2 regions of the Hylemonella sp. GW821-FHT10B10 genome follow, and region 1 is predicted to be linked to the other one. Evidence: predicted binding sites of a transcription regulator. Region 1 holds the regulator's gene; the other holds the start of a gene.
What was found. The regulator NrdR, encoded in region 1, represses ribonucleotide reductase genes. The targets are predictions, from matches to a motif close to CACNANATNTNGTG.
Positions count from the first base shown of each region.

Region 2: the regulator NrdR is predicted to act here: its motif matches at 4,243-4,256, upstream of AC07NT_RS15935 (ribonucleoside-diphosphate reductase subunit alpha).

Region 1 is NZ_JBWKNN010000001.1:879,173-884,895, reverse strand. It holds gene AC07NT_RS04370 (transglycosylase SLT domain-containing protein) at 1-250, shown strand, start outside; ZMP/ZTP riboswitch at 289-425, shown strand; gene glyA (serine hydroxymethyltransferase) at 461-1,705, shown strand; gene nrdR (transcriptional regulator NrdR) at 1,715-2,164, shown strand; gene AC07NT_RS04355 (type IV pilin protein) at 2,172-2,618, opposite strand; gene AC07NT_RS04350 (pilus assembly protein) at 2,615-5,723, opposite strand, start outside.
Region 2 is NZ_JBWKNN010000004.1:31,548-37,270, reverse strand. It holds gene AC07NT_RS15940 (ribonucleotide-diphosphate reductase subunit beta) at 1-1,120, opposite strand, end outside; gene AC07NT_RS15935 (ribonucleoside-diphosphate reductase subunit alpha) at 1,247-4,147, opposite strand; gene ampD (1,6-anhydro-N-acetylmuramyl-L-alanine amidase AmpD) at 4,526-5,122, opposite strand; gene AC07NT_RS15925 (sigma-54-dependent transcriptional regulator) at 5,151-5,723, opposite strand, start outside.

The DNA.
Region 1 (5,723 bases):
CGTTGGCGCCCTGGTGCTGCAGGAATACATCCGGCGCTCCGGCTCCATCGAGGGGGGGCTACGCATTTACGTCGGAGCGGCCAACCTTCCGGATGACGGGGGCTATGCCAACAAGGTACTGGCCGAACACTCGCGCCTGGTACAGGTGGCCGCCGGACGTGCGGTCCCCACCCAAACCGTCCAGCCCATCCCGGTGACGGCGCCGGCCAAGCCGGCCGCGTCCGACACCCTGGTCCTGCTCAATTCCTGACTTCCTGCCTGAGCCCGGCGGTTGCTCTCCGCTACACTAGCTGGGCACGCAACTGGCGATAGGCGCGTCTGCCCCCCGGGGCAGGCGACGCTGACGTGGACCCACCACTGGGAAGCGTGCCGCGAATGGGACGACAAACCCATCCCGTGTTCAGCCGTTCGCCTGGGCAGCCCCCACCCCACCGGGGGACACCTGTTTATTCCGACCGCCATGTACAACCGCAACATCCTCGTCGAACAGACCGACCCCGAACTCTGGGCAGCCATCCTGGCCGAGAACGCCCGCCAGGAACACCACATCGAGCTGATCGCCAGCGAGAACTACGCCTCGCCTGCCGTCATGGCTGCACAGGGCACCCAGCTCACCAACAAGTACGCCGAGGGTTACCCGGGCAAGCGCTACTACGGCGGTTGCGAACACGTCGATGTGGCCGAGCAGCTGGCCATCGACCGTGTCAAGGCCATCTTCGGTGCCGACGCCGCCAACGTGCAGCCGCACTGCGGAGCCTCGGCCAACGAGGCCGTCTTCCTGGCCTTCCTCAAGCCCGGCGACACCATCATGGGCATGAGCCTGGCCGAAGGCGGTCACCTGACGCACGGCATGGCGCTTAATATGAGCGGCAAGTGGTTCAACGTCGTCTCCTATGGCCTGAACGCCAAGGAAGAAATCGACTACGACGCGATGGAGAAAAAGGCGCACGAATCGAAGCCCAAGCTCATCATCGCCGGCGCCTCAGCCTACAGTCTGCACATTGACTTCGCACGTTTCGCCAAGGTGGCCAAGGACGTGGGTGCCATCTTCATGGTGGATATGGCGCACTACGCCGGCCTGATTGCCGCGGGCGTCTATCCCAACCCCGTACCGCATGCCGACGTGGTGACCTCCACCACACACAAGAGCCTGCGTGGCCCGCGCGGCGGCATCATCCTGATGAAGGCCCAGCATGAGAAAGCCATCAACAGCGCCATCTTCCCCGGCCTGCAAGGCGGCCCGCTCATGCACGTCATTGCAGCCAAGGCCGTGGCCTTCAAGGAAGCGATGGACCCGAGCTTCAAGTCCTACCAGCAGCAGGTTGTTAAGAACGCGCAGATCGTGGCCGAGACGCTGACCCAGCGCGGCCTGCGCATCGTCAGCGGTGGCACGCAAAGCCACGTCATGCTGGTGGACCTGCGCTCCAAGGGCATCACGGGCAAGGAAGCAGAGGCCGTGCTGGGCGCCGCCCACATGACCATCAACAAGAATGCCATCCCGAACGATCCCGAGAAGCCCATGGTTACCAGCGGTGTACGCGTCGGCACACCAGCCATGACCACCCGCGGCTTCAAGGATGAGGAGGCCCGCATGACGGCCAACCTGATCGCCGACGTATTGGACAAGCCGCGCGACGAGGCCAATATCGCCGCTGTACGCGCCAAGGTCAATGCGTTGACAGCGCGCTTCCCGGTCTACAGATAAGCCCGATCAATGAAATGCCCCTTTTGCGGACACTCCGAGACCCAGGTTGTCGAGACCCGGATCTCGGAAGACGGGGATTTCATCCGCAGGCGCCGTCAGTGCGGTGCCTGCGACAAGCGTTTCACGACCTACGAACGGCCTGACGTCAACTTCCCATCCATCGTCAAGAAGGATGGCCGGCGTATCTATTACGAACGTCCGAAGCTGCTGGCCTCCATGCAGTTGGCGCTGCGCAAGCGGCCAGTCAGCACCGAACAAATCGACAGTGCCATCGAGCGCATCGAGGAAAAACTGCTCAACCTCGGCCTGCGCGAAGTACCTTCCACGCGTATCGGTGAGCTGGTCATGCGCGAGCTCAAGAAACTGGACAAGGTAGCCTATGTACGCTTTGCCAGCGTCTATCGGAGCTTTGAGGACATTGACGAGTTCAAGACCCTGGTCGACGAAGTAAGGCGCTAGGACCCGCTCATCGGTTCCAGCAGTAGTTGACATCCTTGCGACCTGACGCCCCCTTCTGCCCAAGGCTATCCAAGGTCAGTGTGCCGCAATCGCTGTCGGTCCAACCGGAAGGTACGGCCGACAAGCTGAAAGAGTTGGCCGTGGCACTGGTCAAAGAAATGGCATAGCGGGGGTTCCCCTCCTGCGGCGACACCTGCAACCGCGCGGGCAAGGCAGGAGGATTATTTGAAGCATCCAAGAACTTGAAATTCGCCGAACGGTAGCGCTCCATGAACTGGGCAGCTTCCAGCAACACGGTCTTGGCATTGGCTCGATAACCACGCTGTATATAACTTGTATATGCCGGTAGGGCGACTGCGGACAGGATACCGAGAATGGCCACCACGATCATCACTTCGATCAGGGTAAAACCGTGTGCCTTCCGAGGCCTCTCCAGAGCGCCGATTTTTATCATTTCAGTTGCCTCCAAATCTGCCGGGTGATGGTAGGTACTGCAACCGCTCCAGGCGTCAAATTGATGCCCAGCACGCGGGTCATGCCCGGAACCCCATTGATCGTAACAGTCTGCGTGCCACCGGCGATGGTACTGAAAGAGGATGTCGGAGGCGAGCTGACATTAAAGACCGTTTGACTGATATACAAAGTGGGCGCACGGGATTCAGACAGGACGAATACGCCACGCGGTGAGCCACCGACAATTTTGATGGAGTTCTCACCCAGACTCTGGAACGCATTGGCCGCACCACCAGTGGCTGGATTGATCGCAGTGATCCAGGTGTCAAGGCCCGCATTGCACTCGTCGGCGCTGGGGACAATGGATGTGAACAAGAAAGCATCGACGACGCCCGTCTGTGTATAACGCACAGGAGGAGCAATCACCCGCTCACCCACCGCCAGACCCGTGCCCGTCAATGGAACGACCCAGCCTTTCTTGCCACTGATCAGCCACCAAGCGGTACTCGGGGTTGAAACGGTTCGACGGTCTGTCGTCCCACCCGTCATGGCGATCGTCATGGACGACAGGGAACTATCGCCAGAGATTGAAGGCGAAGTGGAGAGCGTGTACAGCAGGTCATCAAACACTCCGTAAAGCGCCTGAACGGTTGTATCGGAGGCATCGGCCGAATCAAGGTACCGCCCCGTGCCGAAGTAAATCATCTTGCCGGCAGGCGCCCCCGTCGGTGAATTTCCGATCTTGATTTCTGCCGTGATATTTCGACCAGAAGGCGGCTGGAAGACCCAGGCGCCACTGCACCACGGACCGCCCACAGCAGGTGCCGTACAGGTCGTCGAACTGGTCGACAAATCGAAGCGCCAGATATTTCCTTTGTAATCGGCGCCGTATACATACTCGATCGTGTCTTGGTCCCCAGATGTTTTACGGACTGCCTCGATAGAGCTGATCCCATTACCGGTGACCGTGTTATTTGTATCCAGCACCTTGATGATCGAACCATTGTCCAGACGGACCACAAACAATTTAGCCGTTCCGGTCGTGCTGTTGTAGCCGTTGCCAAAAATCGCAACCCAGATGCCATTCGGCAATTTCCCGATGGCAGGGCGGCTCATCACGTTGCCGAAGGCATTGAGATCGGCCCCACTCAGGGTGGAGCTGTTGATTTCCCAGAGCACGTTGTTCGCGGTAAAGGTCTTTGAACTGGCATTGATGGCAAATACCGTCTTGGCCCCCGCGCCGCCTGCGGCAACCACTGCCGTCCGCCAACTGGCCGTAGCGTCACCTGGAACAGCAATCTTGGCGTGCCCCATGCCGATAGCGCCATCGACCGTGAAGCGATGCTGGTAACCTGGGAAGCTCAGGTCCGACATTTTCGTGCGTGCGGCCTGCGGCATGAAACCGAACAACTCGACCCCGCCCGCTGCACTGGGATCCGCATCGAAGATATGGAGGAAACCGTCATTGGCCCCTACCACGATCGTCTCAAAGTTCAGGCTAGCCACATAGGGGGCATAGGTCGAGTCACTCGCGGTGTAACCATAGTCGCGCGTCGTGATGATCTGCGGGTCGGAGTTCACGATATCGCCCAACACGGAACCGAATTCCGCTCCGGCGGTAGTACCACGGTTACGGTAAGTACCACCCTTGCGCTCTTCGTTCGCCTTGTCTCCCAGCAAATAACTATAACGACTGGAATCCAGGAAGTCATTCTGTTCTGCCGTCGTCAGGGAAGCCCAGGTGGAAGGCAGCAGTTGGACAGGGGTGTTGGTCCCGCCTCGGCCGAGGTAAAGATTGCGGGCGGAGGGCGCACCCAACTTCGATGCGGCCTCCCAGGCAGGCGTATCCGAAGCCGTGCCGTTGACCGACGAAACGGGGAAGGCATAAAGACGCGAGGACCAGGTCAGGGAGTCATAACTGGCCTGGTAGATGGCTGCCGAGCCCAGACTGCGCTGGCCAACGCCAACCACACTGGTACTCGCCACGGCAGCCAGGGCTGCTGCGGCACGGAAGGCCTTGCCCATCTGGACCGGCAGGTCCGAGGGGTTGGTGATCTTGAAGTAGTTGGTCGGATCACCGTTGGTATCGAACACACCGGCACCACCGTACTTGGCCGCATACCAGAGCGGATCCTTGGGCACATATTCGCCGCCGCTGCCGGACCCCAGCGTGAAGGTGCGTGTGACCGAACGGGCCAAGCGAACGGTATTGGCGGGCACACGACCGGTGGACGGAGCCGGGTCTTGGCCAGGACGCGTGTCGAGATAATAGACCGGGTTGTCAGTCTGATCGGCCACTTCCAGGTACACGCCGTCCTTGGTGGTGCCTGAAATGATGTAGCCCATGTTCTGCTGGATCGAGCCGGCCTCATAGTAGCTGTCCAGTTGGACAATCAGACTACCAGACGCGTCGACGGAGAGGGTGTAATAAACGTTCGCGTCCGCCTCGTTGTCACCGCCCTGATCCATGTCGGAGAAACTGGCCATGAAACGTATGTAGGGGCGACCGCTGTTGACGCCGGCATTGGCATTCGATGTATGAGTGTTGTAGATCGAATCGATGTACAGCAGCGTGATCAAGCCCGTCGGCTGGAATGCGCCCACCGCTTGGGAAATACTGTTACCACCCACCGATTTGGAGAACGGCACCATCGAGACTTTCTTGCCGTTATAGGTGAATTCGATGCGGGGAATCACAGACCCCAGCGCCACCGAAATCTGGTCTACGTTGCCGACACTGACGCTACTTGCACCATCCGATATCCGTACACCGGTTTCACGCCCATACTTGGCAACGCTTGCGGCCAGATAGCTGCCCTGGGTATTGGTTTCGTCCGGGGCAAGTCCACGCAAGGTGGCAAAAGTTGTCGCGGTCTTGGGAGTGGGGTTGCCATCGCTGTTGGTCAGCGTGGTCTGTCCCATGAAAAACTTCTTGGATGAGCTTCTCAAGGTTCCATCAGGAATCTGGCCGGATCCGGCCAGCAACTCCTTGGCCCAAATATCGTTCGCTTCGGCCGCGACATCCAGGGTTTTCACAGCATTCAAGGCGCCAGACCCCGAAGGCAGGGCAGTCCCATAGCCAGTGACGATAGGGAAAGGTGAACCA
Region 2 (5,723 bases), on a different contig from region 1:
TCAGGTCGATCATCTCGCTCATCCAGGGGAAGGGATTTTCTTCATTGGGGAACAGGGCCTCCAGGCCGATCTGCGTGGCACGCCGGTTGGCGATGTAACGCAGGTAGCCCTTGAACATGGATGCATTCATGCCCAGCACGCCGCGCGGCATGGTGTCCTCGGCGTAGCGGTATTCGAGCTCGACGGCCTTCTCGAACAGGGTCTTGATCTCGGCCTTGAACTCAGGCGTCCACAACTGCGGGTTCTCCAGCTTGATCGTGTTGATCAGGTCGATGCCGAAGTTGCAGTGCATGGACTCGTCGCGCAGGATGTACTGGTACTGCTCGGCGGCACCGGTCATCTTGTTCTGGCGGCCCAAGGCCAGGATCTGGGTGAAGCCGACGTAGAAGAACAGGCCTTCCATCAGGCAGGCAAAGACGATCAGGCTCTTGAGCAGCGTCTGGTCGGTTTCCAGCGTGCCGGTGTGGAAGTTGGGGTCCATGATCGCGTTGATGAACGGGAGCAGGAACTCGTCCTTGTCGCGGATGGACTGGACTTCCAGGTAGGCGTTGAATATCTCGGACTCATCCAGGCCCAGCGATTCCACGATGTACTGGTAGGCGTGGGTGTGGATGGCCTCTTCAAAGGCCTGGCGCAGCAGGAACTGGCGGCATTCAGGGGCCGTGATGTGGCGGTAGGTGCCCAGCACGATGTTGTTGGCGGCCAGCGAGTCGGCGGTCACGAAGAAGCCGAGGTTGCGCTTGACGATGCGGCGCTCGTCCTCGGTCAGACCGTTCGGGTCTTTCCACAGGGCGATGTCGCGGTTCATGTTCACTTCCTGCGGCATCCAGTGGTTGGCGCAGGTGGCCAGATACTTTTCCCAGGCCCATTTGTACTTGAAGGGCACCAGCTGGTTGACGTCGGTCTGGCCGTTGATGATGCGTTTGTCGGCGGCCTTGATGCGATGCGTGGCGGCCGCCGCCGCGCTGACGGCAGGAGCGGCAGCGACCGGCGCTGCCGTGTGCTGCGCGGTACGCAGCTGAGGCGTTTGCAAGGGAAGCTCAGTCGGGCGACTGCTGGTGGCAGCGCCGGCATAAGACATTGACGATGTGGGCTTGACTTCTTCGTCCCAGGACAACATAAGAGGTTCCAATCAGCGGATTATGAGAGCGACGACGTGAAATGGAAAGTATTCATTCACATCGCCGCTTATTTTTGTTGCTCAATAACATCGCAAGCATGAAGCTGCCGCGACAGTCCGGTGTGATCACTGGCAGGCTTCGCAGCCCGGGTCGTCGATCGCGCAGAACTTGATGTCGGTCGCTGCCGTGGCCATCTGTGCTTGCGCTGCAGCCGCTGCTGCTTCAAGCGCGCTCATGCCGCCGCTCGCTGCGCCGCCGGAGGAGACCGCATTGAGACGGCCGGCTGTCACGGTGGACTTCTCGGCATGCGTGGCCGACATCGTGCGCAGGTAGTAGGTGGTCTTGAGGCCGCGCAGCCAGGCCAGCTTGTAGGTATCGTCCAGCTTCTTGCCGGAAGCGCCGGCCATGTAGATGTTGAGCGACTGGGCCTGGTCGATCCACTTCTGGCGACGAGCCGCTGCCTCCACCAGCCAGAGCGTTTCGACTTCGAAGGCTGTGGCGTACAGGGCCTTGACCTCCTGCGGCACGCGGTCGATCGGGGCCAGCGAGCCGTCGAAATGCTTGAGGTCCATGACCATCACGTCGTCCCACAGGCCCAGACGCTTGAGGTCGCGTACCAGGTAGCTGTTGATCACGGTGAACTCGCCCGACAGGTTGGACTTGACCGAGAGGTTGCCGAAGCAGGGCTCGATCGAGGCGTCCACACCGATGATGTTGGAGATCGTCGCGGTCGGTGCGATGGCCACGCAGTTGGAGTTGCGCATGCCGTCACGGGCGATCTTCTTGCGAAGGGCTTCCCAGTCCAGGGTGGCGGAGCGGTCCACTTCCACATAACCACCGCGGGCCTGGGTCAGCAGGTCCAGGGTGTCCAGCGGCAGGATGCCCTGATCCCACAGCGAGCCCTTGTAGCTGGAGTACTGGCCGCGCTCGCGGGCCAGTTCGGTCGAGGCCCAGTAGGCGTGGTAGCAGACGGCTTCCATGGACTGGTCGGCGAATTCCACAGCGGCCTGGCTGGCGTAGGGGATGCGCAGTTCGTACAGCGCGTCCTGGAAACCCATGATGCCCAGGCCCACGGGGCGGTGGCGCAGGTTGGAGTCACGCGCCTTCTTGACAGCGTAGTAGTTGATGTCGATCACGTTGTCCAGCATGCGCATGGCGGTGGACACGGTCTTCTTCAGCTTCTCCTGGTCAATGGCACCGTTCTTCAGGTGCTGGCGCAGGTTGACCGAGCCCAGGTTGCAGACGGCGGTTTCGGTATCGCTGGTGTTGAGCGTGATTTCCGTGCACAGGTTGGAGGAGTGGACCACGCCGGCATGCTGCTGGGGCGAGCGCACATTGCAGGCGTCCTTGAAGGTGATCCAGGGGTGGCCAGTCTCGAACAGCATCGAGAGCATCTTGCGCCAAAGGTCGGTGGCCGGCACCGTCTTGCTGGGCTTGATCTCGCCACGCTTGGCTTTTTCTTCGTAGACCACATAGGCCTTCTCAAAGGCGGTGCCGAACAGGTCGTGCAGGTCCGGCACGTCGGAGGGCGAGAACAGGGTCCACTCGCCCTTTTCCATCACGCGGCGCATGAAGAGGTCGGGGATCCAGTTGGCCGTGTTCATGTCGTGCGTACGGCGGCGGTCGTCGCCGGTGTTCTTGCGCAGTTCCAGGAACTCTTCGATGTCCAGGTGCCAGGTTTCCAGGTAGGTGCAGACCGCGCCCTTGCGCTTGCCGCCCTGGTTCACCGCCACGGCCGTGTCGTTGACCACCTTGAGGAAAGGCACGACGCCCTGCGACTCGCCGTTGGTGCCCTTGATATGGGAACCCAGGGCGCGCACGCGAGTCCAGTCGTTGCCCAGGCCGCCGGCAAACTTGGACAGCAGGGCGTTTTCCTTGATGGATTCGTAGATGCCGTCCAGGTCGTCCGGCACCGTGGTCAGGTAGCAGCTGGAGAGCTGCGAGCGCAGGGTGCCCGCATTGAACAGCGTGGGCGTGGAGGACATGAAGTCGAAGGAGGACAGTACTTCATAGAACTCGATGGCACGCGCCTCGCGGTCGATCTCGCCCAGCGAGAGGCCCATGGCCACGCGCATGAAGAAGGCTTGCGGCAGCTCGATACGGCTCTTGCGCACGTGCAGGAAATAGCGGTCGTACAGGGTCTGCAGGCCCAGGTAGTCGAATTGCAGGTCGCGATCGGCCTTGAGCGCGGCGCCCAGGCGCTTGAGGTCGAACTGCAGCATGTCCGGGTTCAGCAGCTCGTTGTCCACGCCCTTCTTGATGAAGTCGGGGAAATAGTCGGCATAGGCCTGGCCCATGCCGGCTTGGGGCACGTCACGGCCCAGCACTTCGCGGGCGATGGTGTGGAACAGCAGGCGCGCGGTGGCGTAGGTGTAGTCCGGGTCTTTTTCGATCAGGGTACGGGCGGCCAGGATGGAGGCCTTGTAGACCTCGTCGATCGGCACGCCGTCGTACAGATTGCGCATGGTCTCAGCCATGATGGGATCGGGCTTGATGTCAGCGCCCAGTCCGGCGCAGGCATTCTCGATCAGTTGCTGCAAGCGGCCCAGGTCCAGCGCAACGCGCTGGTTGCCATCGAGCACGTGCAGCAAAGGGGCTTTCGGCGTAGCCTGGGCGGATTGCTGCGCGCGCTCCTGGGTGCGGCGCTCGCGGTAGAGCACGTAGGCGCGGGCGATCTCGTGGTGGCCGCCGCGCATCAGACCCAGTTCGACCTGGTCTTGCACGTCTTCTATATGGAAGGTGCCGCCGCCCGGGCGCGAGCGCATGAGCGCGCGCACCACGTTCTGCGTCAGGGCATCCACCACCTCGCGCACGCTGGCGGAGGCCGCCCCCTGGGTGCCGTGCACGGCCAGGAAGGCTTTCATCATGGCCACGGCGATCTTGCTCGGCTCGAAGGGCACGACGGCGCCATTGCGGCGGATGATCTGGTAATTATTGAGTGGCGTGGCGGCCGTGTTTTCCTGGGTTTGCATGGTCAGGACACCGGTGTGCAGGGCGGGGGTGGCGGGGTTCAAGGCTGTTTGCATTATTTCCTCGTCGTCAGCAAATCTGTTGTTGGTTCTGTTCGGCTTTTGGTCCGGCTTGCGGGTGCATTTCGCAGGGTGTGCGTTGCAGCAGAAAACACTATATATGGGGTCAACTGCGATTACAAGCCACTACCGGTAGTGTAGCGCCGCCGATACGTTTCCCTCGACAAGGTGCATAAAAAAGTACGCCGGGCATGCCATTGCTTGCAGCGAAGAGAACCGTAGCGCAGCCCTTGAAAGGCGTGCACATGCGCATGAAAAACAAGAACGCATGCGGCCTTCCAAGGCATTTGGCCGCATGGGCCGCATGTGGACGTGCATCGGGTGCGCGAACCGGTTTCCAAGCCCTGTTGCGGAGGCCGGGCACGGGCCCGTGGCTCAGGCGTCGTCTTCGGGAAAGTACCGAGATGACCAGCCCAGGGATCGCCGCAACTCCGGCCACTGGAAGCCGGGGCCGGGGTCGGCCTTGCGACCGGGCGCCACGTGCTCATGCCCGGCGATGTGCTGTACCGGGTAGCGTTGCCCGAGGGCAGCGCACAGGCTGCCCAGGGTTTCGTACTGTTCAGCCTCGAAGGTGTTGCCTTCCAGGCCTTCGAGTTCGATGCCGATCGAATCGTCATTGCAGTTCTCGCGCCCGCGGTAGCTGGACACGCCGGCATGCCAGGCACGGTCTTCGCAGCTCACGAACTGCCAGAGCTCGCCGTTGCGGCGGATGTAAAAGTGCGAGGAGACCTGCATACCCTCGATACTCTTGAAGTAGGGGTGGGCGTTCCAGTCCAGGGTGTTGGTGAACAGGCGTTGTACCTCGTCGCCACCGTACTGCCCTGGTGGCAGGCTGATGGAGTGGATGACGATCAGGTCCACCGCAGACCCCGGTGGGCGTGGCCCGAAGTTGGGCGAATCCAGTCGGTGCGCGTAGCGGTACCAGCCGCCGTCCCACAGGCGGTCGTGTGCCAGAGCAGGTGGTTTGCTCATGGGGCACTTTCGGGCGGCCGGGTGGTGTTCATGCCCCGGAATCGTTGCCCTGCGGCGTGTCGATGTTCAGGCGGGCGATCCGATAGCGGATCTGGCGCAGGCTCAGGCCCAGCTTGGCCGCTGCTGCCGTGCGGTTGAACCCGGTTTCCTGCAGCGCCTTGATCAGGATGTCGCGTTCTTGGCGGTCCAGATGGCCCTGCAGGTCGGCAGGCAGGGCCGGGTGCTCTGACGTGGGGGGCAGCACGCCGGGCACGGTGGGCAACAGATCCGAAGCTGCCGGGTCCAGGATGTCTGGTGTGGTGTCGATGCTGTCGAAGCTCAGATCGCCGCCTTCACTGAGCGCCATGGCGCGGTGCAGCAGGTTTTCCAGCTCACGCACATTGCCGGTCAGAGGGTGCTTGGCCAATTGCGCCAATGCTTCGGGGTGCAAGCGGGGCACCGGTAGGCCGGACTCCCGACTGATGCGTGCCAGTAGGGTTTCGCAAAGCGCAGGCAGATCCTCACGGCGCTCGCGCAGTGGCGGGATATCGATCTCGATGACGTTGAGCCGGTAGTAGAGGTCCTGGCGGAAACGCCCTTCCTGAACCTCGCGCGCCAGGTT